4 regions of the Bacteroides sp. 14(A) genome follow, and region 1 is predicted to be linked to each of the others. Evidence: riboswitches for the same ligand, from Rfam matches in the RefSeq annotation. Region 1 holds a riboswitch; each other region holds the start of a gene.

Evidence for each region. A riboswitch is a leader RNA that binds a small molecule or an ion and turns the genes downstream of it on or off. The one in region 1 is predicted to bind cobalamin.
Region 2: linked by a shared signal. The riboswitch ahead of K429_RS0106585 (GNAT family N-acetyltransferase) and the one ahead of K429_RS0121675 (cysteine-rich CWC family protein) in region 1 are both predicted to bind cobalamin.
Region 3: linked by a shared signal. The riboswitch ahead of K429_RS0125050 (TonB-dependent receptor) and the one ahead of K429_RS0121675 (cysteine-rich CWC family protein) in region 1 are both predicted to bind cobalamin.
Region 4: linked by a shared signal. The riboswitch ahead of K429_RS0115220 (DUF4465 domain-containing protein) and the one ahead of K429_RS0121675 (cysteine-rich CWC family protein) in region 1 are both predicted to bind cobalamin.

Annotation. Positions count from the first base shown of each region.
Region 1 is NZ_JAGH01000004.1:680,903-688,477, reverse strand. Features, by position in the region: gene K429_RS0121695 (putative transporter) at 1-1,251, opposite strand, end outside; gene K429_RS0121690 (acyl-CoA carboxylase subunit beta) at 1,352-2,884, opposite strand; gene K429_RS0121685 (biotin/lipoyl-containing protein) at 2,887-3,402, opposite strand; gene accC (acetyl-CoA carboxylase biotin carboxylase subunit) at 3,421-4,932, opposite strand; gene K429_RS0121675 (cysteine-rich CWC family protein) at 4,904-5,155, opposite strand; cobalamin riboswitch at 5,221-5,425, opposite strand; cobalamin riboswitch at 5,518-5,737, shown strand; gene nrdD (anaerobic ribonucleoside-triphosphate reductase) at 5,871-7,575, shown strand, end outside.
Region 2 is NZ_JAGH01000001.1:1,758,486-1,766,060, reverse strand. Features, by position in the region: gene K429_RS0106615 (ABC-F family ATP-binding cassette domain-containing protein) at 1-21, opposite strand, end outside; gene K429_RS0106610 (DUF3805 domain-containing protein) at 74-880, opposite strand; gene K429_RS0106605 (hypothetical protein) at 1,228-2,430, opposite strand; gene K429_RS0106600 (response regulator transcription factor) at 2,835-3,524, shown strand; gene K429_RS0106595 (cell wall metabolism sensor histidine kinase WalK) at 3,499-5,283, shown strand; cobalamin riboswitch at 5,317-5,521, shown strand; gene K429_RS0106585 (GNAT family N-acetyltransferase) at 5,749-6,051, shown strand; gene K429_RS0106580 ((4Fe-4S)-binding protein) at 6,061-6,291, shown strand; gene K429_RS0106575 (tryptophanase) at 6,361-7,575, opposite strand, start outside.
Region 3 is NZ_JAGH01000005.1:522,661-530,235, forward strand. Features, by position in the region: gene K429_RS0125045 (hypothetical protein) at 1-803, opposite strand, end outside; gene K429_RS0125050 (TonB-dependent receptor) at 823-3,183, opposite strand; cobalamin riboswitch at 3,311-3,518, opposite strand; gene K429_RS0125060 (DUF4251 domain-containing protein) at 3,827-4,405, opposite strand; gene K429_RS0125065 (sirohydrochlorin cobaltochelatase) at 4,620-5,651, opposite strand; gene K429_RS0125070 (TonB-dependent siderophore receptor) at 5,681-7,575, opposite strand, start outside.
Region 4 is NZ_JAGH01000002.1:2,041,798-2,049,372, reverse strand. Features, by position in the region: gene K429_RS0115230 (hypothetical protein) at 1-1,721, opposite strand, end outside; gene K429_RS0115225 (PKD-like domain-containing protein) at 1,736-3,517, opposite strand; gene K429_RS0115220 (DUF4465 domain-containing protein) at 3,583-4,500, opposite strand; cobalamin riboswitch at 4,657-4,854, opposite strand; gene K429_RS0115210 (hypothetical protein) at 5,356-6,117, shown strand; gene K429_RS0115205 (hypothetical protein) at 6,171-6,482, shown strand; gene K429_RS0115200 (DUF4925 domain-containing protein) at 6,646-7,575, shown strand, end outside.

The sequences.
Region 1 (7,575 bases):
GCCGCCCGCCAATCCTAACTTTACCGGCTGTGGAATGCCCGGAAATACGAAAGGTGTACTACCCAGGATACATCCTAACGCTATCCCCAAGAATATAGGTATCAGATTAGGATGATCCAAGCGTTTCATTGAATTTCCCAATACTTTTTCCGCATGACTGACCGCCAGCTCGCTACCAACAATAGTAACACGGTCGCCCATCTGCAATTGTAATTGCGGAGCAGCAACCAAGTCTACTCCCGAACGATTCACCCGGGTAATACTGGCTCCGAAATTATTACGTATCTTCAATTGGGAAAGCATCTTTCCATTCAGTTCAGGTTTCGTTATCAAGATACGACGGGAAATCAGTTTCTTGTCCAATTGCTCCCATTGCATATCAATCTGCTTACCGAAGAAGACGCTAATAGCTTCAATATCTTTAGGGGTAGAGATAACCAAAATTTTATCATTCAGATGCAATACCGTATCTGAATTAGCCAATTCCGTTCCTTGCCCGTCATGATACTGTACACGCGAAATCACAAAATCACGGTTCATCAGCGGACGTATATCTTTTATCTTTTTTCCGTCGATAGCTTCATTACGGATTTCAAACGAAATAGGACGCACAGTGAGTTCCTGTATGTGTCCCAGTCCACGTTCAGCTTCCGCCTCTTCTGTCTTGGTATTGATACGCAAAATATATTTCAAGGCTATCAATGACAAGATAATGCCGACTACACCCAGTGGATAAGCAACCGCATATCCCAATGCTATCTCAGGGGCATCTATTCCGTTCAAATCACTGTTCGCCTGCTGGGCAGCTCCAAGTCCCGGAGTATTTGTTACCGCACCGGAAAGGATACCGACCATAGTAGTGATAGGCGTACCCGTGACAAAATGTAATATAATCGTGATGACTACTCCCAGAAAAACGACCAGCATAGCCAACAGATTCAAGGTAAGTCCGCCTTTTTTGAAAGCAGAAAAGAAACCGGGTCCCACTTGTAGCCCTATGGAGTAAACAAACAAGATCAGACCGAACTCTTTCATAAAATGAAGCAAGTGTTCATTCAGAGTCATATCAAAATGCCCGAATACAATCCCCACAAAAAGTATCCATGTGATACCTAATGAAACTCCCGCCACTTTGATTTTAGCCAGCATAATGCCAAATGCTATCACAAGTGAAAGGATCAGTACGGAATGAGCCACTCCTCCACCCCAAAGATCAGGGTATCCTTCAAAAAGGTTCTTCAATAGTTCCATAATTTAAAGCATATATAATTTTTTCTTCATATAATCCGTTTAAAGTCTCCCCGGAGAAATCACTTCTACGGGGAGACGCACACATTGAAACATAACTAAATCATAGTGGCATATTGCCGTGCTTTTTAGGTGGGTTGCTCTGACTCTTGTTATGCGTCATTTCTAACGCCTGAATCAGCTTATACCGGGTATCACGAGGCATGATAATCTCATCAATAAAACCACGCTCGGCAGCCCGATACGGATTAGAAAACTTAAATTCATATTCCTGGATCAGACCGGATTTTTCTTCCGGTGTAACATTTCTATATAATATATTCACAGCACCTTCGGCTCCCATCACAGCTATTTCAGCCTGCGGATAGGCCAGATTGATGTCTGCCCCTGTCTGTTTGCTGGACATCACGATGTACGCACCGCCATAAGCCTTACGGGTTATCAGGGTAATTTTAGGGACAGTAGCTTCTGCATAAGCATAGACGATTTTTGCCCCGTGACGAATGATGCCATTATGCTCCTGCGTCACGCCAGGCAGGAAGCCCGGTACATCTTCGAAGGTAATCAACGGAATGTTGAAGCAGTCGCAAAAACGGATGAAACGTGCAGCCTTATCGGAAGCATCTATATCCAGCACACCAGCCAGATAAGCCGGCTGGTTGGCTACAACTCCTACCGAACGACCATTCAGACGGGCGAAACCCACCACAATATTCTTTGCAAAATGAGGCATCACTTCAAAGAAATATTGGTTATCCATAACAGGCTCTATAATATCCTTAATGTCATAAGGAATGTTCGGGTCTTCCGGAATCACAGTTTGAAGTTCTTCTGACTGACGTCTGGCATCATCCGTACAAGGAATAAGCGGAGCATCCTCCATATTATTGGAAGGCAGGAAGCTGAGCAATTCGCGTATGGCCAGCATGGTTTCTTCTTCAGTGTTACACATGAAGTGAGTAACGCCACTCTTACTGCTATGTGCATAGGCTCCACCCAGCTCTTCCTTGTCCACTTCTTCATGCGTAACCGTTTTCACTACATCCGGCCCTGTGATGAACATATGACTTTTCTCTTTCACCATAAAAATAAAATCCGTCAATGCAGGTGAATAACAGGCACCGCCGGCACATGGGCCCAGAATAGCTGAGATTTGAGGGATCACCCCGGAAGCAATCGTATTCTGATAGAAAATAGAAGCATATCCTGACAAACTGCCGACACCTTCCTGAATACGGGCACCTCCCGAGTCATTCAGAGCAATAACCGGAGCACCATTTTTGAGTGCCAGTTGCTGTACTTTCACTATTTTCGCTGCATTAGTTTCACTCAAAGAACCACCATGCACCGTAAAGTCATAGGCGTACACAAATACCGGACGACCGTCAATCTTGCCGTAACCAGTCACCATGCCATCACCTGGAATTTGTTTTTTCTCCATTCCGAAATTGGTGCAACGGTGATTTACAAACTTATCCAACTCATTGAATGTCCCTTTATCCAGCAAGGCTTCTATGCGTTCGCGTGCGGTCATCCGCCCGGCAGCATGTTGTTTTTCTATCTTATCAATGCCTCCACCCTGCGAGGCACGCTTATTAAGTTCTTCAAACTGATTATATATTTCTGTCCTTTCCATACTTATTCTTCATTTATAATATCCAATGTCATTAAAATCTGGTTACTGCTCACTGAATCACCTTCCGCCACCAAGATTTCTCTCACTACACAGTCCGAATTGACCTTATAGTTGCTTTGCATTTTCATAGCTTCAAGCACCACTACAATATCTCCCGCCGACAAACGGTCCCCTTTCTTTACAGGAATCTTCATAACCTTACCCGGCATCGGAGCAATAATCTTATCGTCCTGTCTCTCTTCTCCTCCTTTTCGCATACGCAAGTATTTCACCTGGGTATCTGCTATATCCACATGATAAGAGCGATAGAACAAATTCACATCATAGCTTTTTCCTCCTTCACCGCGGATGACTTCCGTATTGTAAGAATTTCCGTCGTGTAAGATGGAGCAGCTGCCGTTTTCTGCCATGGCAATATCCACATCGTAGATTCTTCCATCAACATTCAACCGGACTTTATTATCTTCTTTACTGACCAACGTCACGTCGGCAACGCGGTTTCCAATATGTATTTCCATTAACTACTTCCTCCCTCTTTAAATACGTAAAACTCCTTTTTGCAAACCAAACTCACGCCAGCGACTGATAGGACGACCATCAGACGACTGCGTAGAAGAATTCTCTTCCAGGTTCATCAGGTAATCTATATAAGCGGCAATCATGGCAATATTCTCAATTTCTTCATTATTACTGTTAGGACGCTGCAACATACGCGAGTTTTTCTCGATAAACAGCGTGTTGTATTCTCCCTTTACGAAATCGGGGTTGTGCATGATGCGCTTCAGATAAGTAAGATTCGTCTTCAATCCGGTAATTTTATACTCATACAGCACACGGCGCATACGCTCAATGGCATACTGCCGATTGGTGGCCCATACGATCAGTTTTCCGATCATGGGATCATAATAAATAGGAATCTCATACCCTTCGTAAACATAGCTATCGATTCGGACACCGATACCGTTCGGTTCAGCCAATAACTTAATGATTCCCGGAGACGGCATAAAATTATTCTCCGTATCTTCCGCACAGATACGACATTCGATAGCATGTCCCCGCTGAAACAAATCTTCCTGTTTAAGATGCAACGGATAACCGGATGCAATCATGATCTGTTCTTTCACCAAGTCCACACCCACCACTTCTTCCGTAATGGGATGTTCCACTTGCAAACGGGTGTTCATTTCCAGGAAATAGAAATGACGATGCTTATCCACCAGAAATTCGATAGTACCTGCACCCGAATAGTTCACTGCTTTGGCGGCAGCTACAGCCTTCTCTCCCATCTCTCTGCGTAATTCCGGAGTGAGGAAGGGAGACGGACTTTCCTCCACAATCTTTTGATTTCTACGCTGAACAGAACATTCGCGATCAAATAAATGAATCACATTGCCATGATTATCACCCAATACCTGAAATTCAATATGATGGGGTTCCTCCACAAATTTCTCCAGATATACCGTATCGTCACCAAAAGCAGACATAGACTCCGAACGGGCGGTATTATAAGCCTCAACTACTTCATCCTCACTATGTATCAGTCGCATACCTTTTCCGCCACCACCCATAGAGGCTTTCAGCATCACGGGATAGCCGATCTTATTACATATCATCACAGCCTCCCCGGCACTCTGCAAGGGTTGTTCCGTACCGGGAACTACCGGTACTCCGGCTGCAATCATGTGTTTACGGGCTGAGATTTTATCGCCCATCGCTTCCATTGTTTCGGCAGAGGGCCCGATAAAAATAATGCCTTCTTCTTTGCAACGACGGGCAAAGTCCGCATTTTCAGATAAGAAACCATATCCGGGATGGATGGCATCCGCTTCATGCTGCCGGGCAGCACGAATTATATTCTCTATATTCAAATAACTGTCTCTGGAAGCTGCCGGACCTATCAGACAGGCTTCATCGGCATACATGACGTGTTTTGCTGCACGGTCCGCTTCCGAATAGACAGCTACTGTACGTATTCCCATCTCTTTGCAGGAACGCATTACACGTACAGCAATCTCGCCTCTATTGGCAATCAATACTTTTTTTATCATTGTTCTTCTGTTTATCACAAAGGGGTGCATCACATACATCCATAACGATACCCTCTTTGACTGCCGTCAGACAGTCATGACATAAACAGCCCGGGTAATTCTTTTGCAAATAAGCACGTTGCTGCTCATTCAGTCGTACCGTAGCGCAATGGCATGACAAAATCCGATCGTGCATACACTCAAAGGTTGCACCACAACGCGGACATACCTTTTTCATAGGCATCCCTTTCGCATTAATTAAATTAAAACAATTATACGTTCGTACTGTTCCCCTAATCCCACGAGTAGCAACAGACTTTAACGAATGGCAGGTCTTCTGACTGACTCCCTTTCTGATTCCTTCCCGGCCTCCAATTCACAGCCAGTGGCTAAAGTATTTATCAAGAAAGTTATGGAGCTTCACAGCAGCGGGACTGTCCGGGATTTACACCCGATTCCCTTTTAATCCAAATGACAGAAATGTTCATCCGAAACCAATTCGGGGCAAAGATAGTGGAAATTATCATTGGAGATGCTTTTTAAAACAAAAAATATAAGCTGGGAATATTTTTTTCTATCATCCGTTGGATTATAGATTTTATTTCTAACTTTGTCAGCGATAACGGTTTCCAAATCACCGCAAGCGTGAAATGGAATTAAAAGGGAATCCTGTGAAAATCAGGGACTATCCCCGTAGCTGTAAGTTTCATCTCCCTACCATGTGGAGAAAAGATTGTGGCACTCTTTAGCCACTGGTCCTGCAAAGACCGGGAAGGCGCCATAACGGAAACAAGTCAGAAGACCTGCCGATATCTGTAATCATTCAGGCTTTCGGGTGAAAAGCGATAGAATGCATCCTCCAAGATTCATTTTATTACTTACTCTCCTTATTTTGTCGTTTGATTTAGTATAGCTAACTAAACAAAGAATATTTATTTGTTAAATCTTAAATTACAGGTATGATCAATTCGGAGACTTTCATCGTCAAAAGAGATGGGAAAAAAGAAGCGTTTTCACTTGACAAGATCAAGAACGCAATTAGTAAAGCATTTTTATCTGTCGGCAGTTTTGCCACACAAGATGTGATCACCAACATACTCAGCCGCGTGAACATCAGTGATGGAACCAGTGTAGAAGATATACAGAACCAGGTAGAAATTGCACTGATGGCTGAACACTATTACAGTGTAGCAAAAGCGTTCATGCTATACAGACAGAAACATCTGGAAGACCGGGAAGTACGTGACAAGCTCCGTTTCCTGATGGATTACTGCGATGCCTCCAACCCTGCCACCGGTAGCAAGTATGACGCTAACGCCAATGTGGAAAATAAAAATATAGCCACACTGATAGGCGAGCTCCCCAAATCGAACTTCATCCGTCTGAACCGCCGTTTGCTGACTGACCGTCTGAAGGACATGTACGGCAAGGAACTTTCAGACCGCTACATCGAATTGCTGAACCAACACTTCATATATAAGAATGATGAAACCAATCTTGCCAATTATTGCGCAAGCATCACCATGTATCCGTGGCTGATCAGCGGAACCGCATCCGTAGGCGGTAACTCCACGGCACCCACCAATCTGAAGTCTTTCTGCGGAGGATTCATCAATATGGTATTTATCGTATCGAGTATGCTCAGCGGCGCCTGTGCCACACCGGAATTTCTGATGTATATGAATTATTTCATAGAAAAAGAATACGGAGAGGATTACTATAAACATCCGGAACAACTTGCCGACCTTTCCTCCAAACAAAGGACCATAGATAAAATAATCACCGATTGTTTTGAACAGATCGTATATTCCATCAATCAACCTACGGGGGCACGGAATTTTCAGGCAGTATTCTGGAATGTAGCTTACTATGATCAATATTATTTCAATAGCCTTTTCGAACATTTCGTCTTCCCGGACGGAAACGCTCCCCATTGGGAATCATTGAGCTGGTTGCAGAAGCGTTTCATGAAGTGGTTCAATAAGGAACGCACCAAAGCCGTTCTTACTTTCCCCGTAGAGACAATGGCTTTACTGACCAAAGACGGAGATGTACTGGATAAGGAATACGGTGACTTCACGGCCGAAATGTATGCGGAAGGACACTCTTTCTTTACATATATGAGTGATAATGCCGACTCGTTAAGTAGTTGTTGCCGCTTACGTAATGAAATACAGGATAACGGATTTAGTTACACCCTGGGTGCAGGCGGCGTATCTACCGGATCAAAAAGTGTGTTGACTATCAACCTGAACCGTTGCATCCAGCATGCAGTGAAATCCGGATTGCTTTATCATTTCTTCCTTGAAGAGGTAGTAGATCTGGTACACAAGGTACAACTGGCCTATAACGAAAACTTAAAGCATCTGCAAAGCAAAGGAATGTTGCCTTTGTTCGATGCCGGATACATCAATATGGGACGCCAATATCTGACAATCGGTGTAAACGGGCTGGTGGAAGCCGCTCAATTCATGGGAATTGAAATCAACGATAATCCTAAATATGAAGCTTTTGTGCAGGAGATTCTGGGAATAGTTGAAAAATACAATAAGAAATATCGAACGAAAGATATACTCTTTAACTGCGAAATGATACCGGCCGAGAATGTAGGCGTGAAACATGCCAAATGGGACAAAGAAGCCGGTTTCCAGACATTCCGCGAGT
Region 2 (7,575 bases), on a different contig from region 1:
TATCTGAAGATAACTAATCACAGTTTAAGATTTATGATTTATAATTTATGATTTATGGCTGGTTGGCAAATGATCAGAGTAAGGATTTGTAGGTTTCTGCCAGATTGCAAGATTCCCCTGCCTTCACTTTGCTCCACACTAATTTCATGGGGTCAATCCATTCTCTAGTAGTAAGATTCTGCAATACAGGAGCTTCACGATTACCATCTATCAGAGTCATCCATTCTAACCCATCTACTTCATTGGCAAGAATCACACAGATGGCAATACCAAATGAAAGCCATGCTTCTTTCTTCTTCGGACCGATAGTTCCACTATCAATGACCTGTTGCATACTGTCCAAATCTTCTTCCATACCTTGGAAATCTTTTTTCAGTTGTTCTTTTACAGTAGTGGTCACCCACTCAAAAGCCTCATTAATCTGGTAGATTTCGGACAAGCGGACAGGTATAAGCTCTGCCGGATATTTCACTCCCTCTTTACGTATTTCCAACGAAGCGATAACGGCTTCGGCCTCTGCCACAGATGCTCCCTTGCTTACCGTAAAGGAACATTCAAAGGCAACATCATCCACACCGGTAATCCAAAGATGAGAAGTATAATAAGCCCCTTCTTCTTCAAACATCTCCTTACTGTAAGCACATGCCAAGCTTCCTATTTTAACGGAGACTGCCGAAGGATTGTCTTTCAGTTCCTGACGGGTAACTTCCCGACCATACATAGCGTTACCTTTATATGCAGAAATACGAAAATTTCCAGTCCATTCACTTGGATTATAGAAGAGAAAAGAGCCTTCCCCATCTTCAAACTCATTCCAGTCTGCGGGATACAACATGGAAAACCATGCTCCCGGAGAGATAAATTTCTTGCTTTGTGCCATTGCTATTCAGAGGTTAATAACGAGGCCACCTGACCTCGTTCGGCAAAAGTAACATTACATCCGTTGATATGCAAACAAACAGAAACAAAAAACAGCCGATTCTCACGAACCGACTGTCCCAATCATCATCTATGAATGAAGACCGTTACAGTCTTCAATATCTTATTAAATCTCTATGAAACTTCAAAGAAAATCATATTTCTGTTTCCGAGCGCAAAGATAATCAATGAAATATATAGATTCCCAATATTTTAAGATATTTAAATTAACGTTCTATAAACTATGGAATTTTATAGATTAATATGCAAAAAAGCAGCGATTCTTAATAACTAACCTCTTGGTATCTTCTATTTTCCAATAGGCTGTATCTTCCTTCTCACATCCTTAGAAATCTCCAAAAACATGTAATTCAATTTCCCGGAATGTATTCCTTCTTCATTTTGCTTATACTTATTATTAGCGTATTGCTTAGACTTATCGAATGTCAGTCGTGACATTTGATTCTGTGATTTACCTACCATCGTTGAATCCAGCTTCTCATCCGGAAAGAAATCATCCAGATCCACATCTCCAATCATAGTAGTTTCAAGGAAGTTCATATTCTTGCGACCGGCATCTGTATAATACCCCACAAACATGTGTCCCGGAGTACGAACTAATATTGGCTCTATATTAATAGCACGAAGCAAGGAAGCAAACAACACGCTACCATCCACACAGTTAATCTGCGAAGACTCCAGTGCATCATCAAACGTGCGAACACGCTGGGAAAAGACCACATTACTGGACAAACTGGTATTAGAAACAGAACTGTAACGGAAATTACGCTTTTGAAGTACGTTCCATAGAGCATAGACTTGCTTGTCCACCACTTCAGCATTGCCACCTTGATAGCCCAGGAAACGATTGACAATACGGGTGTTCAGTGCTTCACGCAACAGTTTATCAATCATCGGATTTTCCTCATTGACGTATGCCGCAAAGAAAATACCGGTATCATGAAATTTAGTTCCGTTCGTGACATACCCCAACAGACATTCATTAATGCTGCGAACAGAAAAAGTACGAACCCGCTGCCCCAAATCCTTATCATTCATTTCTACCTTAACAGCCACACTTACCGGTTCCGCCTGGTTATTATTCTTCAGCGCTTCGTAATTCCAGATAATATCGGGATAGATCGTATATTCCGTCCGTGGTTTAGCCAGCACAAACTCAGATACGGAACGGGAAAAGAACGGAGTTTCAGCAACTTCAATACGCACCCTGCTATACGCCTTCCCCGAACGAATCCGGATAGAAATGCAGGATTTAGAATTACCCACATATAAGGAATCAGCCGGAACAATGACTTGCGCATCCGTCGTCGCTACAGAAAGAATACTGGAAGGAAAGATGTTGCCTCCCAACTCATCCGTTATCTCAAACCCGGAACGGAACGGAGCCGTATTCAGCCAAAAGGAACCTGCCACAACCACCACCAATAAAGCTATCAGAGCGGGCAAACGCCATTTATATCGCCGAAAATTTATATTAGTCAACTCTTTCATACCAATGTTATTTATATTAAGACAAAGGTAAGTATAAAAACTGAAAAACTGGAATGCAAAAGTAATAGTTTACAGTTCTTCACCTTACCAAAACCGTGTCAAAGCCTTACCAACTCCGCGTCAGGTTCGTACCATCTCCGTGCCTATACGCTTGAACCTGATACGGACCCAATACGGAGTTAATACGGACCCGGTACGGAGTTTCTACGGATCTGACACGGAGTTGGTACGGACTTGGTATGGACCGGATTACCTTCAGCACATACAAAAATGTAATCAAATTGTAACACGTGTTTCACTTTCCCGTAACAAAAACACCGCACCTTTGTCGCTGAAAAGAAATAAAGTATAACTTTGTGGTAGGAGAATTTGTTTTGAATACCTCATATTAATTAGAAAAAGCAATGAACGATTATCGTATTTTAGTTGTAGACGATGAAGAGGACCTTTGCGAGATCCTGAAATTCAACCTTGAGAATGAAGGGTATGAAGTGGACACGGCCAACTCTGCCGAAGAGGCGTTGAAAATGGATATCGGTAGCTACAACCTGTTGCTGCTGGACGTGATGATGGGAGAAATATCCGGTTTCAAAATGGCCAGCTTACTAAAGAAAGATAAGAAGACCGCTCAGGTACCTATTATATTCATCACCGCCAAGGATACGGAAAATGATACGGTAACCGGCTTCAATCTGGGAGCTGATGATTACATCTCCAAACCTTTCTCTCTGCGTGAAGTCATCGCACGCGTCAAAGCTGTATTGCGTCGCACCCAACAGGGAGAACCGGAACGGGCACCGGAGCAAATCAGCTACAAGACGTTAGTCATTGATATTGTAAAAAAGAAAGTAAGTATCGACGGGGAAGAAGCCCCTCTTACCAAAAAAGAATTTGAGATATTACTTTTACTCCTCCAGAGCAAGGGACGCGTATTCTCCCGCGAAGATATACTGGCACGGATATGGAGCGACGAGGTCTATGTGTTGGACCGCACCATCGATGTGAATATCACTCGCTTGCGTAAGAAAATAGGTATTTATGGTAAATGCATCGTAACTCGCTTAGGATATGGATACTGCTTCGAAGCTGAATAATACCACACATTTCCTGTCGTTCAGCCGGAAGTTATTTCTTTCGGTCATTTCACTGTTTCTGGTATTTGCCGGATGCTTCCTAGCGTATCAATACCAGCGTGAAAAAGAATATAAGATAGATCTGCTGGATATACAGCTACAGGACTATAATGAACGACTACACCAGGAACTTACTCACATTCCAGACAGTCTGTGGGATAAAACTTTGGAACGATACCTGCAAAAGTACGTCAAACAGGACTTACGTATTACGGTAGTAAACGTACAGGGTGACGTATTATATGACAGTTTCGAGAATCAGAAGTTAGGCAATCACGTCAATCGCCCGGAAGTACAAAAGGCACTGGCAGAAGGAAAAGGATATGATGTACGCCGTACTTCCGAAACAACAGGAGTACCCTACTTCTACTCTGCCACACTCTATGAAGGCTACATTATACGTTCCGCCCTCCCCTATGACTTAAACCTTGCAAGACACCTTGCAGCAGACCAGCACTACATCTGGTTTACCCTCATCGTATCATTACTATTAATTTTCATCTTCTATAAATTCACCTCTAAACTGGGGACAGCCATCAATCAGCTACGCGAGTTTGCCAAACGTGCCGATAAAAATGAGCCTGTGGAAACAGATATGCAGTCCGCCTTCCCACACAATGAACTGGGAGAGATTTCACAGCATATCATCCAGATATACAAGCGACTGCGGGAAACCAAAGAGGCGCTATACATTGAACGGGAGAAATTGATCACCCACTTACAAACCTCGCATGAAGGATTGGGCGTATTCAATAAGGACAAGAAAGAAATCCTGGTCAACAACCTGTTCACACAGTACAGCAACCTGATTTCAGACTCCAACCTACAAACAACAGAGGAAATATTCTCTATCAGTGAGTTCCAGAAAATCACGGATTTCATCAACAAGACTCCCAAGCGTCCGGGCAAGGAAGAAAAGCGTATGTCTATCAGCATCAATAAGAATGGACGTATGTTTATTGTGGAATGTATTATATTCCAAGACTTAAGCTTCGAGATATCCATCAATGATGTCACCCAGGAAGAAGAGCAGATCCGCCTGAAACGCCAGTTGACACAGAACATCGCACATGAACTGAAGACCCCGGTCAGCAGTATACAGGGCTATTTGGAAACCATCGTGAACAATGAAAACATTTCGCGGGAGAAGATGCAGACATTCCTGGAGCGATGCTATGCTCAAAGCAATCGGTTGAGCCGACTGCTACGCGACATCTCTGTATTAACGCGTATGGACGAAGCCGCCAACATGATCGACATGGAGAAAATAGATATCAGCCTGTTAGTAGGCAATATCGTAAATGAGGTATCCCTGGAACTGGAAGAAAAGCATATCACCGTAGTCAACTCCCTAAAACCAAAGATACAACTACGGGGAAACTATTCCCTGCTATACTCCATTTTCCGCAACCTGATGGACAATGCTATTGCTTATGCAGGCACGGATATACGCATCAACATCAGTTGTTTCCGCGAAGACGAGAATTTTTATTATTTCAGTTTTGCCGACACCGGCGTAGGTGTCTCTCCCGAACATCTGAACCGCTTATTCGAACGTTTCTACCGGGTAGATAAAGGACGCTCACGCAAACTGGGCGGTACGGGATTGGGATTGGCTATCGTAAAGAACTCGGTAATCATCCATGGAGGTACCATTTCGGCCAAAAACAACCAGGGTGGCGGATTGGAATTCGTATTCACACTGGCAAAAGAAAAATAATCACTTATCACTAACCACTAATCACTTTTTTCCTTATCTTTGCGATGCATTGGTTTACAGTCTTTGTTCGGAGACGGTAATTAAAAGGGAATCAGGTGCAAATCCTGAACAGTCCCGCTGCTGTAAGTTTCATGATAGGTTGCAGGCAAACTACCAATAGCCACTGGAAGTCCGCTTCCGGGAAGGCGCCTGGCAACAGAAACAAGTCAGAAGACCTGCCATGCACTGTTTTTATCACTGCTTTCGAGGAAAAAGCGTTGAGTCTAATGAAACGGGCAAATCGTCCCATCATTTCATTCATCCACTCTGCTTCAAAGAAAGTAAGGAACAATAAACTCTGCCAAGTTTATTTGAATGGTGTCCGGTCGAAGGGATTTCGCCCGGACATTTTATTCTGTAACTTTCCCAAAACAAATTTCATCATCCGCGTGTTATACATACAGTAAACAATTAATACGAAGAGTTATGGAAGCAGATTATGAACTGATCGACAATGAAGAACGTCACCAATATGAGTTCCATGTCGATAAATATACTCCAAAGATTGAGTATATAAAATCAACGAATGGGGAGATTTACCTGACACACACCGAAGTACCCACTCAATTGGGTGGTAAAGGCATCGGCAGCCAGTTAGTAGAAAAAGCATTAAAAGATATAGAAAAACAAGGACTAAGGTTAGTACCTCTCTGCCCGTTTGTAGCGGGATACATTCACAAACATCCCGAATGGAAAAGAATTGTAATGAAAGGTATTCACATTCAATAATAAATAGTTATGAATATAAAGAAAGAATATACGAACGGGGAAGTGACCATCATCTGGCAACCCGGACTGTGCCAACATGCAGGCATTTGTACCAAGACCCTTCCGAATGTGTATCATCCGAAAGAAAAACCGTGGATAACGGCTGAAAATGCAACGACGGAAGAATTGATCGCTCAAATCAAGAAATGCCCGTCGGGAGCATTAAGTTACAGAATGAATAACGAGAAAGAAGATAAATAAAAGAAATGAGGTTACCCCTTCAACATATGAATTCGGGTAACCTCATTTGTATTATGAAAAAGAAAGTAGTTATGTACGTTCCAATTGAACAGTGAAATGACGCATCAGGGGAGCCTCCCAAGTAATACGGACTCCATTAGTAATACTTTCACGACGGTCGAAAACATTCTTCAACGCTACTGCAATCACGTTCATGTGATTATCCGTATATACGCGGCGGGGAATAGCCAGGCGCAATAAATCCAATCCGGTAAAACGGTTCTCACGGGTAACCGGATCACGGTCTGCCAGGATATAACCGATTTCACATCCTCTGATACCGGCTTCAAGATATAGCTCAACCGTTAGAGTCTGTGCCGGGAATTCATTCTTCGGTACATGCGTCAGTACCTTCGTTGCATCCACAAAAATGGCATGTCCGCCTGCTGGACGCTGATATGGAATACCGTATTCATCCAACTTCTTTGCCAGATATTCTACCTGACGGATGCGGGTTTCCAGATTATCAAATTCCGTATTCTCATCCAGTCCTGTAGCAAGTGCATTCATGTCACGACCATTCATACCACCGTAAGTAAGATACCCTTCATATTGCACGCAAAAGCCTTTGGCACCTTCGTACCAATCTTTTTTTCGTGTAGCAATGAAGCCTCCCATATTGACGATACCATCTTTCTTGGCACTCATAGTCATACCATCCGCCAGGTCGAACATCTCTTTCGTAATTTCCTTTATCGTTTTACCGCTATAGCCATCTTCACGCATTTTGATGAAGTAAGCGTTTTCTGCAAAACGTGCGGAGTCAAATAATACAGGTTTATTATACTTATCCGCAAGAGCACGGACTTCACGAAGATTCTGCATGGATACGGGCTGTCCGCCAGCCGTGTTGTTCGTAATGGTAACGATGATAAACGGTATACGGTCACCATATTCCTGCAACGCTTTTTCCAGCTTCACAGGATCGACATTACCTTTAAAAGGTATTTCCAACTGAGTATTCTTCGCTTCATCGATGGTGCAATCCAGAGCAATGGCCTTCCGGCCCTCGATATGCCCCTTTGTGGTATCAAAGTGAGAGTTACCCGGAACAATATCTCCATCATGTACCAGATAAGAGAAAAGCACATTCTCAGCAGCACGCCCCTGATGGGTGGGAATGACATATTCAAAACCAGTCAGACGAGTGATCACTTCTTTCAGATTGAAGAAGGAGGAAGCACCTGCATAACTTTCATCGCCCAGCATCATCGCTGCCCATTGACGATCGCTCATTGCTCCCGT
Region 3 (7,575 bases), on a different contig from region 1:
CCAGCTTCGTCATATGCTACGCAGTCCTGCATCAATTCTCCGTAAGCACTTCCTGCCATTTCACCTTCAACGGGAGAAATAATATCTTTTTCCACCTTCATAGTTGATGGGTTGATGATGGCTGCATGAAAATTAGGCTCTTGTTCACTTGCAACAGTTTGGCCTGCCTTTTCTTTCCAGTAATAGAAGTAATATAATTTATTGTCTGACTTGCGGTAGGTGAGAATACCTGAACTTGTCAGCTTTTTCCAGTCGGTAGGAGCGGGTATAGTTACTTCACCTTCATCAAGGATAGTTAAATCGTCTGCTTTCAGTTTCGTATAAAGAACTTTATCCTTGTCGCCGTTGGTAGATATGATAACGAGTGTGTTATCGTCAATCCAGGCATGTGTGTAGGCACGTACTTTATAAGTATTAGTCTTGAAAGGGCGCTCTGCAATCACATCGATTTTATTATTCTTGATCTGATACTTTACGAAGCGGTCAGCGGAACCAGGGATTTGATAATAGTATTTCCCTTTTGAGATAGACTCCATAGAGTAATCTCCGAGTTCCGATCCTACTCCTTCAACGGTGATGACACCTCTATCAGCCGTCAATGTACTGGTACTAGTGACAATAGTAGTGTTTTTACTGCTCATACCACCATGCTTACCTACGGTTACAAAAAGGTCGAAGTGATAATCACCTTCATTGATACCCGGATCTGGAGTAGGAGTAGGATCATCATCAGAACAAGCCGTAAATGAGATTGCCATCATGGCTGCCATAAAGGCCAAGAGTGTAAATTTGAATTTTTTCATCTTGAATAATTATTAATGATTAGTTAATGAATAATCGGAACTTGGCAAAAAAAGCACGTCCGGGTTTTTGCAACTTATAGTTGTCATAGGCTGTCTTGTCGAGGAAATTGGTACACTCTAAAGCAATGTTGTAGCGTCCGCGTTTCCATGAGTAGGTAATATCAGCATTGCAGATATGTTGAGCCGGAATGCGTGCCTTGCCTTCAGTGGCACCATAAGCCTCCCACAAAAGGTAATACCAGTGTATCCACTGATAAGTGCAACCTAGGCGTAGCTTGCTTTCTGGTAATGCCATGTTACGGAAAGTATAGTATGCTTCCGCACTACCAAACAACCAAGGACGGTTGGGTACACGGTTGTTGTAGGTAGCCGATGGTTTTCCGCCATTCTTGTACTTCTGTTGGTCGCGAGCATCTTGATAGCTGACGTTGCTGGCAAGTTGCAGCTTACCTTGCCAATCGTAGCGTACCTCTCCTTCCACACCCTTAATGTGGACTGCGGGTACATTGGTATATTTCATTGTACCTTCTTTTTCAGCAACTTCGCTCTGAATATAGTTGTCAACCTTGCGGAAGAATCCGCTTGCTTCGTAGTAGAAGGTATGTCCGGTACCCGGATGCCACGTACCGAATAGACCGGCATTGAAGTTATCACTGTTTTCCGGTTTCAGTGCTACGTTGGCGTAGATATTAGTACCGTTTCCCAATAGTTCGCGTGCGATGGGAAGTCTCACACTATGCTCATAGGACACTTTCACGGCTAAAGCTTCCGCTACAGTGTACCGAAGTCCGACACCGTAGCCTAGATAGTTCTTGGTTGTGGAACCTTGTACCGCTTCAGAACCGGTCACGCTAGGCTGATCGGTCTGCCGGATATTCGGGTGATTGATATAATCCTTTATGAAAAACACATTCTCCATCTTGCCATCCAATAACGACTGATTGTAAGAAAAGCCCAGGATATGTTTGGACACAACATCGTTGGATGGCTCGAAAGTGGTAGCCAAATCATCATAACGGTCGTTGCCGGTACGACTCAGATGATAGTTCAAGTTAAAGTTATGATGATTGTTCAGTTTATAATCCAGGTTGGCTCGAACCACAGTCAGTGGGCGCTTATAATGGCGCATGGATCGTTCTTTGCCCATAATTTCATTACGCTGGCCATCTATGTATCCACCATCCCAGTAATATTTTCGGTAGGTGGTGTCCACGGTCAATGAGTGATCCCAAGTCTGGGAGAGAGCTGCATTCAGCTGCATATTCTTCAGAATGAAATTACGCTTCTGGTAATGTGCTGAAATATTCCAGGCATCTGAATTTCTTTCCGCCATTCCATATACTTTGGTCTGGACAGCCCCCGTCTGTAATTCTTTATCTGTCTTGGAATAGGAAGCGGAAACGAAGAATGCATCTGCCCATGACTTGTTGGCAACTCCTACCTCTATTTGCCCCAGTAAGGAGAAGTAGTCATCGTGGAAGCGTTTAGGATTACCATATATGAAATTGTCACCACTCTCATCCCGCATTTGCACGTCTTTCATCCTATAATCATTCTTTGAATAATTTACTCCCACAGTAGGTCGGATAATCAATCCTGTTTTAGGTTCTACAAATTGTGCATTCAAGTCTGCTTTGTGCGTATGGAATGAACCGATGCCATAAGAGACATCCAGATAATTTTTCTTTTCTTGTTTGGTTATAATATTGATGGCACCACCCAATGCATCCGTTCCCAAGCTGGCAGGAACCACACCTTTATATATTTCAATCCGGTCTATAATATTCACCGGAAGATTAGCAAGTGAAACTCCACTTCCTTTAGTGTCCAACGGCATTCCATCTAAAAAGTAGCGAATAGAATTGCCGGATAAACCATTTATAGACAAATCAAAGTCTGAACCGACACCTCCTTCTTCTCTCACCTTAATGCCTGTTGTACGGTTTACAAGGTCATTGAGGTTATTTAGCGAATTTACTATAGGTTTTATATCGAGAGCATTGACGGAAAAAACTCCTTCTTTTACTTTCTGTGTCTGTGTCTTTCCATAAACTTCAACGGAGTTCAAAGTAACAGCACTTTCTTGTAATGTGAAGTTGAGCGTTTTGTTTTGTTGGATATTAGATGTGGACTTTACAGTTTGATAACCTATTAAAGATACGACAAGTGTACATTTTCCAGGTGATACTTTCAGGGAATACCGTCCGTTATCATCCGTATAAGTTCCGGATGTGGTATTTTCTACTGCAATTGTAACTAATGATAAAGGGGTACCGTGTTGGTCTGTAACTTTTCCCGATAGAGTAATCGTATTTTGCGCTATTACACCTATCTGCGATAAACAGGTTAACATAAATAGTACACATGAAATAATTTTCATTTCAATCTCTTAGTTAAAGCATTTATGACTTACTTTACGGGAGTATGTGCATAGAGAAAAAGAATTCTTTATCTTTCATAAAGAATTACCAGCCTCGATGTTTTTCTGCTTCATTTCCCGAAAGCATTAAAACTATGTTGTTCTTGGCAGGTATTCTGACTTATCCATCTTTGAATGCCTTCCCATCCGACCAGCAGACAGTGGCTATTGGAGTATATTCAAGATTTTGAAAGGATTTTACAGCAGCGGGTCTGTTCAGGACTTGCACCTGATTCCCTTTTCATCGCATTCCCATAGAGCCAAGGAGATGCGAAACCAAAAACGCTGCAAAGATATATAAAAAGTCAGTCTGAACAATGAAAATATCTGAAAATGTTTTTTATAACATAAATAGAGGTACAGGCTGAAAAGTAATGTATTTGTACGTTTATAAAGCGGAAGATATGAATTCAGAAGAAAAAACAATGAAAGAGTGTATAAAAAGGTATCAAAAGAATAAATGATAAATAAAAAAGTTCTATATTGGGGGGTATAAGAAGGTATAAGAAACACTTACGGCTGCGATAGCCTGCGCTTGTACAAGTGTGAACGTTCACTTGTACAAGCGTAGGCTATCGCAGCCGCAAGTGTTCAATGGCAATTATTAGAACGACCGTCCCTTAAATATATTCGACTCGGACAGTGGAATGAGCTTGCCATCCAGCGTCAATCTATTTGAGTTGAAATTCGGATTTACTGTGGCGGATACGTTGTTGCTGCCATGAGTTAGCCTAATGGAAACTTGTGCTGAGATTCCTACACCTGTCACACTAAAATTGCAAGTTACATTCCCTTTTTTGTCAGTGGTGGTTTTTACTTCACCTACAGTGCCATCCACTGTGACACCTCCAATTCCATTAGGACCTGCAAAGGCGCCGTTGAAAGCAATCTGTACGGATGCCCGGTCACCATTTAAAAGGATAAAATTGGTATTGGATGTAACAAAAGCACTACGGCCTCTTTTGAATGTCACACGATCCGCTTCCAATACAAACTTTCTCTCCTTTATGGCTTGTACTGCATCAGTGTATGCTCGTTCTTCTTCTATTTTCTCCCGAGCTTTTTCTGCATCACGTTGGGCTTTACGTTCAGCACGGCGACTTTCACTTTTACTTTCCTGTGCATAGATTGTTGTAGATGCACCTATAAAAACTAACATCAATAATACGATAATTTTTTTCATAACTTATTCTTTTTTTGTTCCGTTTGTTTCAATATCACTTGAATAAACAATCTGAAAATTAAAAAGATGCGTGTAATCTATATTATTATGGCGCGCATTAATATTTATTAATGAGATTTAGTGCCTGAATTAATAATAAAGAGAAGGTGCATAACGAACAGTAAACTGCCGCCATACACCTTCTCAAGAAGTAATTAAAGAGAGAGATTAATGTTTATTCTTCTGCGTCCGGGTCATACATCGGTTCACTCTGTAGGGCTGCCGACATGTGGCTGATCCATACGTTTACAATTTCAGAATAGTCGGCCAGTCCTTTGATATCACAATTGCTGAGTGGACAAGTATATCCGGCTTTGTTTAGTTCGTAACGCCAGCTTCCTTCTTCGGGATCGTTTTCGCTTACGCCGCCTTTCATGTCATTGTTGGCATGATCTCCGGCAATGGACATCAATGGATGGCAGATGACATCTCCCGATGCTTTTCCGGCTGCTTGCATGCGGGAAATCATGTTATCTACATAATTATCTTCCATATCAACCGTTGCCACAAAATAATTGGAACTGTAAGTCTTCTGAAGTTCTTCTTCCAACATGGTGTAGCGGGAGTTACCGTTTCCGTAGTTCCAGCCTTCGGGGTTACCGTGCCCCATGAACGTAACAATCTTGCCTGCATCTACTTTTGCTTTATAGTTTTTGTGCAGAATAGTTGCCACTTCCTTCACATCATCTTCCGATTCCAGCAACGGACCGGCCAAGTATACCTTTATATCTCCAAATTCAGGGTGGTCACCGCTGTAGTGAAAGTCTTTCACGGAATTTTGCACCCGGAGATATTCTTCACCCGGGATAACGTGTAAAGACTGTACGCAAACTGTTTTATAACCTGCAAGTCCGATAGCTTCCAGATAGAAAGACGGAGCATAATAGTTCCAGCCTTTGGCTGCGCAACGGGTCATACAGATTTCTGAAGTGAAAGAAAAATAGACATCCATGTTGGAGAACTTTTTGGCGAATTGTTCTTTCATGCCTTTGAAGGTTTCCTGCGGTGCGTCCCAAGTACTTCCGAAAGTAACAAGCAGCAAAGCAGTGTCATGCTTTTTGTTAGCTTTTACTTCGGCAGATACAGCTTCCATTTTCTTATCATGTTTGGATTGTGCCGAGTCATCGTCATCGTCCGAGCAAGATACTACGGAGAAAGACATCAGAGCAGCCAGTGCCGCCATCATCATTAACTTGAATTGTTTCATGTCATTAATTGTTTTTAAAAGGGTTAATACTATGTGGTTTTTCTCTTTTTCTGTCCAAATTGTACCATCAATGAGACGTAAAAGGTTCTTCCTGCCGTGTTTGTTCCGTAGTTCAGTCCATGGTAGGTCGTTTCATAATAATTCAGTATATTGTCAATGCCTGCATTGATTTCTGCATCCCATTGCTTGCCCAGGTTGAACTGGTGGCGTGTGTTCAGGCGCCAGAGGTGGTAGCTTTTGCCGTTACCGTCATCCTGATAATAGCGTTTGCTCTGGAAACGGCCATACAGGCCTACGCTGAGTCGATAATTGCTGTTTTTCCGATCATAATTCCAGACGGCACTGACGGTGCCGCGATGGTGAGCCATACCATCTATGACGATGTGTTTCATCACTTCGTCTTCTTCATCGTACTGATTCGCTTCTGTGTCCAGATAGCTGTAACCGCCCGCCAAGGTAAGCGTTTTGAAAGGCATCCACTTGGCGTTGATATCTATGCCGCAGGTGCGTGCGTCATCCATATTCTGGTATTGGCGAACACGAGCCGGGTCGTAGGTGACGACGAGGTCACCTGGAGCCTGAGAGGTCGGAATCGTCACAAGAGTTATCATGTTGTCTAACCAGTTGCAGTAACCTGTGGCACTGATACTAAAGTCAGTACCGTTGTATTCTACACCACCGGAAACATAACGGCTGGTTTGAGGTTCCAGGTCTTTGTTACCTAAGTTTAGGATAACGAGAGACATTTGGCGAATATAACGGTAGTGGAGTTCTTTCAGAGTCGGAGTCTTGAAGCCTTCGGAATAAGTGGCGCGCAGGTTAAAGTCGCCCAGCTTGTAGAGAGCCGACACTTTGGGCGTGGCGCGCATACCGAAATTGTTGTTCAGCGTTAATCGTGCACCGGCTGTGATGTTCAGCTGACTAAAAGGCGACCACTCATCCTGAAGATAAAAGGAACCTGTGTTGTCGGAAACATTCTTTTCGTCCAGTCGGCGGGGAGCATCCAGCCAGTTTATTTCCATATCAACTCCTGCACTCAAACGGTTGAAATAGGGGAGGTTGAATATTCCTTTAGTCTGGATGAGCAGACGGCTTTGGTCACTCTGCAGACCCTTGTCACCGGGAGAATACGGGAAACTGATTTCCTTGCCGTTATCGTCATATTCTTTGTCCCAGGTTTCGTGGGTATAGGCATAATAGTAGGCATGACTGTCATAATGTATATCGGCTGTAATGCTATTATTATTTTTTAGCTTCATTTTACCACCTGTTGAGGCTGAAGCGTTGCGATAAAGGAAATCGTATGTTTTGTAATCGGGTATTCCGCAAGGGCGGTATACGCGTTTGCGGTAGAAACTACCGTCTGCATACAGGCTGAGTGTCTGGGTAGCCTGATAGTCGATGTGTTGTGAAACTTGCCAGTCGGTATATCGGTTCACGGTTTTATTGATGGAATTGGTGACAGGCTTTTCATATCGATTTGGGTCTTCGTAAGTAGTGTTCTGCCATCCGTCGGAATGTTTCAACTGAAAGTTGGTGGCAAAGGTCCATTTATCTGACTTGAATTGGAAAGCATTGGATTGTCGGAATTCGCCGTATGATCCGCCACGTGTGGTGTTTGTGACCAGAACGTTTTCACGATGTTTCTTGGTGATGATGTTTATTACACCTGCAATGGCATCGCTGCCATAGAGTGCCGAAGCGGCTCCCTTTACAATCTCGATACGTTCGATGCGTGCCGGATCTATCAGTCCTAGGTTATTTTGCCCGCCTACGTCACCATGTATCTTTTTGCCGTCGATGAGGAGCAAGATATAGCCGTTTCCCAATCCGCCCAATTGCATATTCGACCCCATGTCACTGGAACTGAAGTCGAAAGAGGGGCATAACCCACTTAATATGTCTTCAAGGGAGGAGGCACCGT
Region 4 (7,575 bases), on a different contig from region 1:
TCTTTATAATATACAGGAGAGGTTGAGCAACAAACTTTAGACAACAATGGTAAGTCGCAACCTTTAAGATTGCCGGACAAATAAAACTGACCTCCCACTTCTTTCAAGGCTGACATTGTGACTGACCCCATCATGGGTATTTGGATGTATCCATATCCATCTATGATTTCCAAGTCGGGAAATTTGGCATTGCTTCGCATTTGACCTGTCACATGCAGATTTCCATGTACATGTTGAATTGTCGATATGGTATAATCGGTATCGTTGGTGGTTGGAGTACAAGTGAAATCATTGATACTTTTGAATGTGATTTCAGGGAACTTGTTATTCGTCAGACTGGTGATGACAAAATTTACGTTTGACAAATCCTCGGTCGTTTCAATTTTGGAGAGCTGCACCTTGTCTTTAATTTCAATCTGGGGTGCCGTTTCTCCAAAAGTTTCAAATCGGGCGTTCTGCAACATCAGTGTTCCGTTCACGTCTTCAAGATAATCCAGCGTAATGCTTCCAAGTGTGGTGATTTTACTCCAGTCAGGAAGCTGCTTGAGTGCTGTGAAATTTTTTATCTTTATCTGCCCCTTTACCGCTGTCAGTTTGTCCATTCCGCCGAAAGCCTGAAGCACGTCATTCCGTTGGGGAACAAAAGCCCCGGTAGGAGGAGCTTCCATATTGGCTTCCATAATAATACTTCCGTTTACTGTCTCGATTTCCGGTAGGTTGATGGTTTCCAACATTACGGGGACGGTGTGGAAATCAAGGCCACCGGTCTCTTTCAGTTTAAGGAAGTTCATGGAGGTCAGCTTGGCAAGATTGTTTACGGACAAAACTCCTCCGACACTTGTCAGTTCCGGGATTTCCAAAGACACAATCGAACCGGCTGCTGTGTTCTCTTCATTGAGTCCTTGGATATTCAGATCCTGACCTACAGTGGTCAGAACCGGAAACTCAAAGCTCTGTAACAATGGCGCATTGAACATCACGCTTCCTTCAATAGTTGTCAGGTTCTTGAATAGGACATAAGTCACTTGGTCGTTATATACCGATATGTCTCCGGAGAGCGTTTCCAAAGCTTTCATGGAAATCATGTGAAGCTTCGTAGCTTTCGAGGCGACATCGGTCGAACCTATCTGTAAACCTCCAGCCGAAACTATATTATCCAACCCTGTCAAGTCGCTACCGTTGTAACTGTTACGAATGATAATGTTGCCAGTAACCTCTTTCAAAGATGCCAATAAGGATATGTCAGTGATTTTTTCTGCTTCTTCCGCATCAGAGCCGATAATCAGGTTCCCTTTGACAACGGTTGTTTGGGTCGCGGCAAAAGAGGCTACCTCCTTGGTGGTCTTCAACTCCACATCTCCGTCAGATTCTATCTCGCTTTTCACCACCTTATAGGCATATTCGCGGGCATCTCCGTTATAGGATGTCACCCGGAAAGTCCGTTCATTATCCCAGTCCGTTATCGTTTCTGGATCAGGTATGATTGTTGCAGAAGTCGTGTACTTGAATTCCACTTCGGCATTGTTCAGCGATACCGTATAGGGAACGGTTATTGTTACTGTATTGTCCGCAATATCGGCCGTGTACGATTTTCCGTCCACGGTCATCACGACCGACGTGATGAAATTCTCATCTGCATCTTCAGGTATAATTTCATCGTTTTTGTCACACGCACCCAAAAAGAACAAAGATAGGAGCATGGGAAGAAAATAAATTTTCATACTTATAATTTTTATTATTTGGTTAAATCCTCAAAAGAAAATACTTCCGTTGAAACTTCGCCCAGCCAGCCGCTTTTGGCCAAAACACCGCATTGTACTTTGATAAAGTCAATATATTGCAGATTGGCTTCCGTTCCATCGGCATGGATAGCATTGGATATTTTGAAACCGTTCCTTTGACCGCTTCCATCCACCGTACTGCCGCCTTCTATCTGGTCGTTTCCGAAATTGTCCACATACCCCCAATCATAAGCCTGATTATCCCAGTAACCGGTTTGTGAATCTTGGATGTTGCGGGAAGCCAGACAAGTACCTGTCAGGGTATAACTGTTTTCCGAAATCCAAGCCGGATAATAATAGTCCTGCGTATGATAAGCGGACAGATAGTCTACCCAGCCGTTCCTACCGTCGGAACTGATCCATCGGACATCCATTTTTTTGCCTTCCGGACGGTAATAGGTCACTTCAAAATTCTGTATTGTTTTTTCCTTGCCAGCTTCAGATCCTTTCAGTTCGTACCACTCGTCATCCGGCAATTTGTTTCCGTTTATATCCTGCATGACCCATACGATACCCGGTTCGGAACTGCCGTCAAAGGCGTTCCCCTGAACACAGAAATCATACTGGTTGCCCGAATTGGGAATACTGTGGTCGAAGCCGACGATGATATAACCGCCGAAAGAACCCAAAGAAACGTGTAGTTTGTCTTTCAAACGCTGTGTTGCCCATGCGATAGCCGCTTCAGGGGATGTTTCGTTGCCGGTCATACCGCCTATCGTGCTCGTCTCGTTGATAAATTGGCCGGGAGCCGGAGTATATTCATAGACTTTGTCCCAAAACTTTGAACTTCCCGAAGCCCGGAATCTATCCTCTTCCTTTTTGTCCACACAGACGACTTTTACGGTGGCGGTGACAGCCGTCTTTCCTTTGTCGATATTCCTGCTTATTTTTTCCGTCGGTGCGTCTTCCGACACAGTACAGGAGACGGTGTATTCTCCGGGTGTAGACGGCGTGAACCTGAACATGCGTTCCATTTCTCCTTCCATGACCTGACCGTCCACACTCCACTCAAAACGGGGATTGTCGAAATACTCCAACAATGGGCGCAGGAAAACAGGACGGTCGGCAAATGTGTACCTGTCCGTGGATGTTTGCTGGTAAGACGGGGTCGGGAATTTGACAACGTAGGGCATCGTTTCCACGACCTCTACGCTTACATCCTTCGTTGTTGTCCCATCTATATTGGAAGCGTTGATTGTCACCGTATAAACACCGAGTTCTTGTTCATTGAAAGTATAAGTATTCTCGGTGGAAACGATTTTTCTTTCCCGTATCCATTCGATTTTGAACCCTTCTACATCCGAATGCTGAATATCGGGAGTAAATGTGTAATCGGTATTCCGGACAACTTTTAGCCCCTGCGAAGGTAGTGCCAGTGAAATGACCGGAGGGGTGAGTTCCTTCACTTCTACTTTCAGTTCCTCTTCGGCATAGCCTTCCGCATTGTCTACTCTTAGTTTGACGTAAAAATCCCCGCATTCATTCCATGTACGTTGAAGAGACGGACCCGAAGAAACCAGCGTACCGTTTATCGTCCAAGCAAAAAGAGCATCTTCAACATTCTGGTATGTCGGGGCGATAGTCAATTCATGACCGACCTTGACCGTGTAAATACCGGTTTCGCTGTCAAGTTCTATTATGGGTTGTCCTCCTACCTCTTCGGTAATGACTTCATCCTTGTTGCAGGAGGTGAACAGCATACAGACAAAAACAATAAAATAGTAAAAACGATGCATGATGTGTGGATTTTAGAACAATAACAGGGATACCCCCCGACAGAAGGGATATCCCTGTATTCTTTTTATTGTATAGTGATATCATCGATACAGATGTAAGCCGGAGTATTCAAACCGTATGCTCCCGAATCCGAACCCTCGAAATTGAACTTCACACTTTGCACCCCTTCGGCATTGATTTCCCAATAATCCCATGTCGTGATAGGATCAACCTGTTGTTGGCCGCCACGATAGTCGACTAAAAGACGTTTATAAGTGCGGATCAAACCGCCATCCGCATCGTAACACTCCAGATTCACTTGGAAATACCCTTCCATCTCTTTCAGAGGAGTCGCTACCCCCGTAGAACCGAATTGATTACCATAAGTGATGACTCCATAAGTGTATGAGGTGTTGCAGATCCACAGGCCGACCAACTTCCGGGGAACATTGAAATAAAATTCTGGTTTAGCCATCCATGCCTGATTGTAAGCATCCACATATCCGTAAACGACACCGAAATTGGAGCCGCTGTGCCCGGCTTCCTTATCCTGTCCTTCCGCCTCCACCGCAGTGTTATAGACAGAACACTGGTTCAGATAAGAATACCACCAGTCTCCGGTATTTCCCGACTGATTGGAGCGGATGTTCCAGTTGGAAAGTGCGATACCACCGCTGGAATACTCTGTGCTTCCACCTACTGTATTAAACATTGAAAGGAAGAGATATTCTTCCGGAGTATTGTCGTAAATGGTGGTTACTTGAGGATACCCTTGGTACGAATAAAGATTTTCTCCGGCCGAGGTAGGTCCTGCCAACATACCGGAATCGAAATCATCGAAAGTGATAGTCAAGGTACCGTCCGGATTTGTCACAGCACGGGTTTGCGAAGTTCCGGAATCAACCACTTCCATCAAAAAGTCATCGTCTTGACTACAGGCGGTAAACAAGGCGGTTGCCGTCAATAGGAAGGCACCTGCAAAAAAGCGTAAATTTCTTTTCATAAATCATAGTTACTTTAGTAAATATTATATCTATAAACACAAAAATTCCCGTTTGCACAGGATCTGTACAAACGGGAATTTTTGTATAACAAGCCGTAACGACACCGGGTCACTACCTTACTTTGACTACTTTACCTGATTGATTCCCGCAGGCACAAATCCTTTTTTGGTCATAGCAGGTCTTCTGACTCGTCCCGATTATCGTGCCTTCCCAGTTTTCACCAGTGGCAAAAGTATACGATAAACATTCCGGGGACTTACAGCAGCGGGTACTGTTCCGGATTCTCACCGGATTCCCTTTTCATTTCCAGCAAGTATTTTTCTGGCTGGAAAACTATTACCGCCACAAAATTATGCAAAAAAATCCTATAAATATCATCTTTTGAAGATTTTCAAACGTAATAACAACAAAAAACTTCAAAAGACACAATCGGAGCAAAAGCCGGAATGAACGGCATTCATTTCTGGCGACAGTCAAATTCACCCCGAGGTTTGGCTCCTGCTTTATGGATAGTACTGCTTTATGATGATGTTTTCAGCCATGCTTTTGATATATGGTATTAAGTTATGTATGAGAATCAAAGGTTGCACAGCCATAGGTATAATGATTCGGTTCTCATTTTTGATGATAAGCCACAGGGGCGACAGTAAGCGATTGCTTGCAATGGCTTTTTCCTCACAGATTATTCCCAGCTAAAATGAAATTCACCATATTAACATTTAACTGGAATAATTAACAGGTTGTTTTATGCTGAAAATCAGCAATTTGCGCCCATGCGCACTATAAAACGATGATTAAATCCAATCCTTTTTTCCCTATTTTTGTTTCAAAATTAATTTAATGAATGAACATGTATGGAAACCATGAAACAACTTGTACACAGTCTTTTATCGGACACTTCCAATGCGGTATCCCATTTGCAGCGGATCAATGAGGCATTGCTGAAAGAATATGAATTGCATTTGGGCAGTTATCTGTCCGTCCTGCCGCTTCAAGTGGAAATATACTATGTGAATTTTCAGACGAGACCGCTTTTTGTCGATACGAATATGCACTGTCTGTCTTCTATGAATGCCAAGATAGACCCTGAAATTTGGTCGTTGCAGTCCGGTCGTTTTGGAAAGCTCTATTGCCATTTGCGGGGCCATGGAGGTATTGATGTCTGTTTGTCCGACAATGAAACGTATGCACTCAGCGCCACGATCAAGTCTGCGAGGATAAACGGAGAGGACGTATGGAGCCAGAGCAGGGTTTATGCGCGGATTATGCAAATAATCTGCGAACACGAAGACCGCGTAGGAGTGGAGGATATTACCGGCTGGATAAACGGTCTGGATTTGCAGGTTCTTTCGCGTCGCTTGCAGCCGGAGACGGGATGTGTCTATCATATGAAACGCAGACTAAGACGTATGGACAAGAACAATTCCTTGCCGTTGCATTCCTTTATGGATATCTGGAACAAGAAAATGCCGCTTACCAATGTCCAGAGAATCGACATCTATATGGCAGCCCATCCTACGGAAAACGCTCTGGAGGTAATGCGGGCGCATAATTACCGGTTTATACCGACGGGGGTTCGGATAAAGTATGGTATATCACCCCAAGCGCGTTTATAATTACTGCCGTGCAAGGGGCATGAGTCCTTGCTAATTTTTAAATATCGATTAAAATGTCAAAGACGTATTCTAATCAGATGGATAAGGCAAAAGTTTTGGTTGCCGGATTAAGGAAGAATTACGAACGGATTAAGGACCAAGGCATTGGTCTTGAAGAATTGTCGGCACTGGAAAGTGCTATCGGTGAAGGAGAAAAACTGAATAAGGAAGTGGAGCGGCTACATGCTGAAACCCATGAAATGATCTCCCAAGCCAATAGGCAACTGATAGAGGTCAAGGATAAAGCCGCCGAATTCAAGCGCATAGTCAAGCGGTGCGTCGATATGGAGGAATGGAAAGAGTTTGGGGTAATGGACAAACGCTGACCGGCGTAAAGGGAATACACTTGCTGTAACATTGTAAATGCCATATATCGAATAAGTTACAAAGGGAACACAAAAAGTGACTTTAAGAGCTTTTTGTGATATATGTACATTTATAATTTTGCAGTGTTATATTATAATTACCTATAATTAAAGCAAATCAGGTATGAAACAGAAATTTTTAGCAGTACTATTGCTTTCTGCAAGCTTATTTAGTGCTTGTAGCAAAGACGAAGAAGCGGGTTGGGAAAAATTACCGACCACTCCAATTAAGATTGACGGCAGCAATGCCACGATGACCGTCAACGGTGAGACAAGCACCACGGGGCAAGTAACATTCAATGCAGAGAGTGAATCAAAAGCCATACTTACGCTGACAGATGTAGTGGGTGGCTATCCCAGTCTGCAAATTCCTGTCGAAATGACATCCGGGACAGACGGAAATTCATACGCTTTCACAGGAAGCACTACTGTGAATACAGCCCCGCAGGTGAGGAGTGTTTCTGCCGACCCGGCCTTGCTGACTGTGGATGCCCGTGGTACGATTTCCACGGACGGCAAATTATCACTTGATTTGACCGCTTACGGTCCGGGACTTAATTTAGGTACTTACTCTGGAGCGACTCTGACACTGACTTACAGCGACGTGAATATGATGGGAGCCGTAGTCTATTACACCCTATCCGGCACTACTCCAACCCTGACCCTGACAAATATCGTTCCGGGTGAGCCGAGTGTTTCCATTGAGAGTGTATATACCGATCAAAACGGCTCTTTCTCCGGTACTGCCAACACATCGGGAGGTGCGGAAGTCAAATATGACGGTACGGTGAATGCGGCTAACGGCATGACGCTTGCCTTGAATGTAACGATGCCCGATGCACGGGGACTGGCCGGTACATACGGCTGGGCAGAGATTAAGAATGAAGGGAGCTACAACGGGCAACAGGGTATGCCTTCAGGTTCAGGTTTCTATATAGATATCGTGGATGACAACGGTTCAACGGGAGGAGATAACTCCAGTCTTGGGTTTATTGTAAGACCACTCCTGGGAGGAATCCTGCCACAAGCATTAAGTAAAGTTACGTTCGACGCC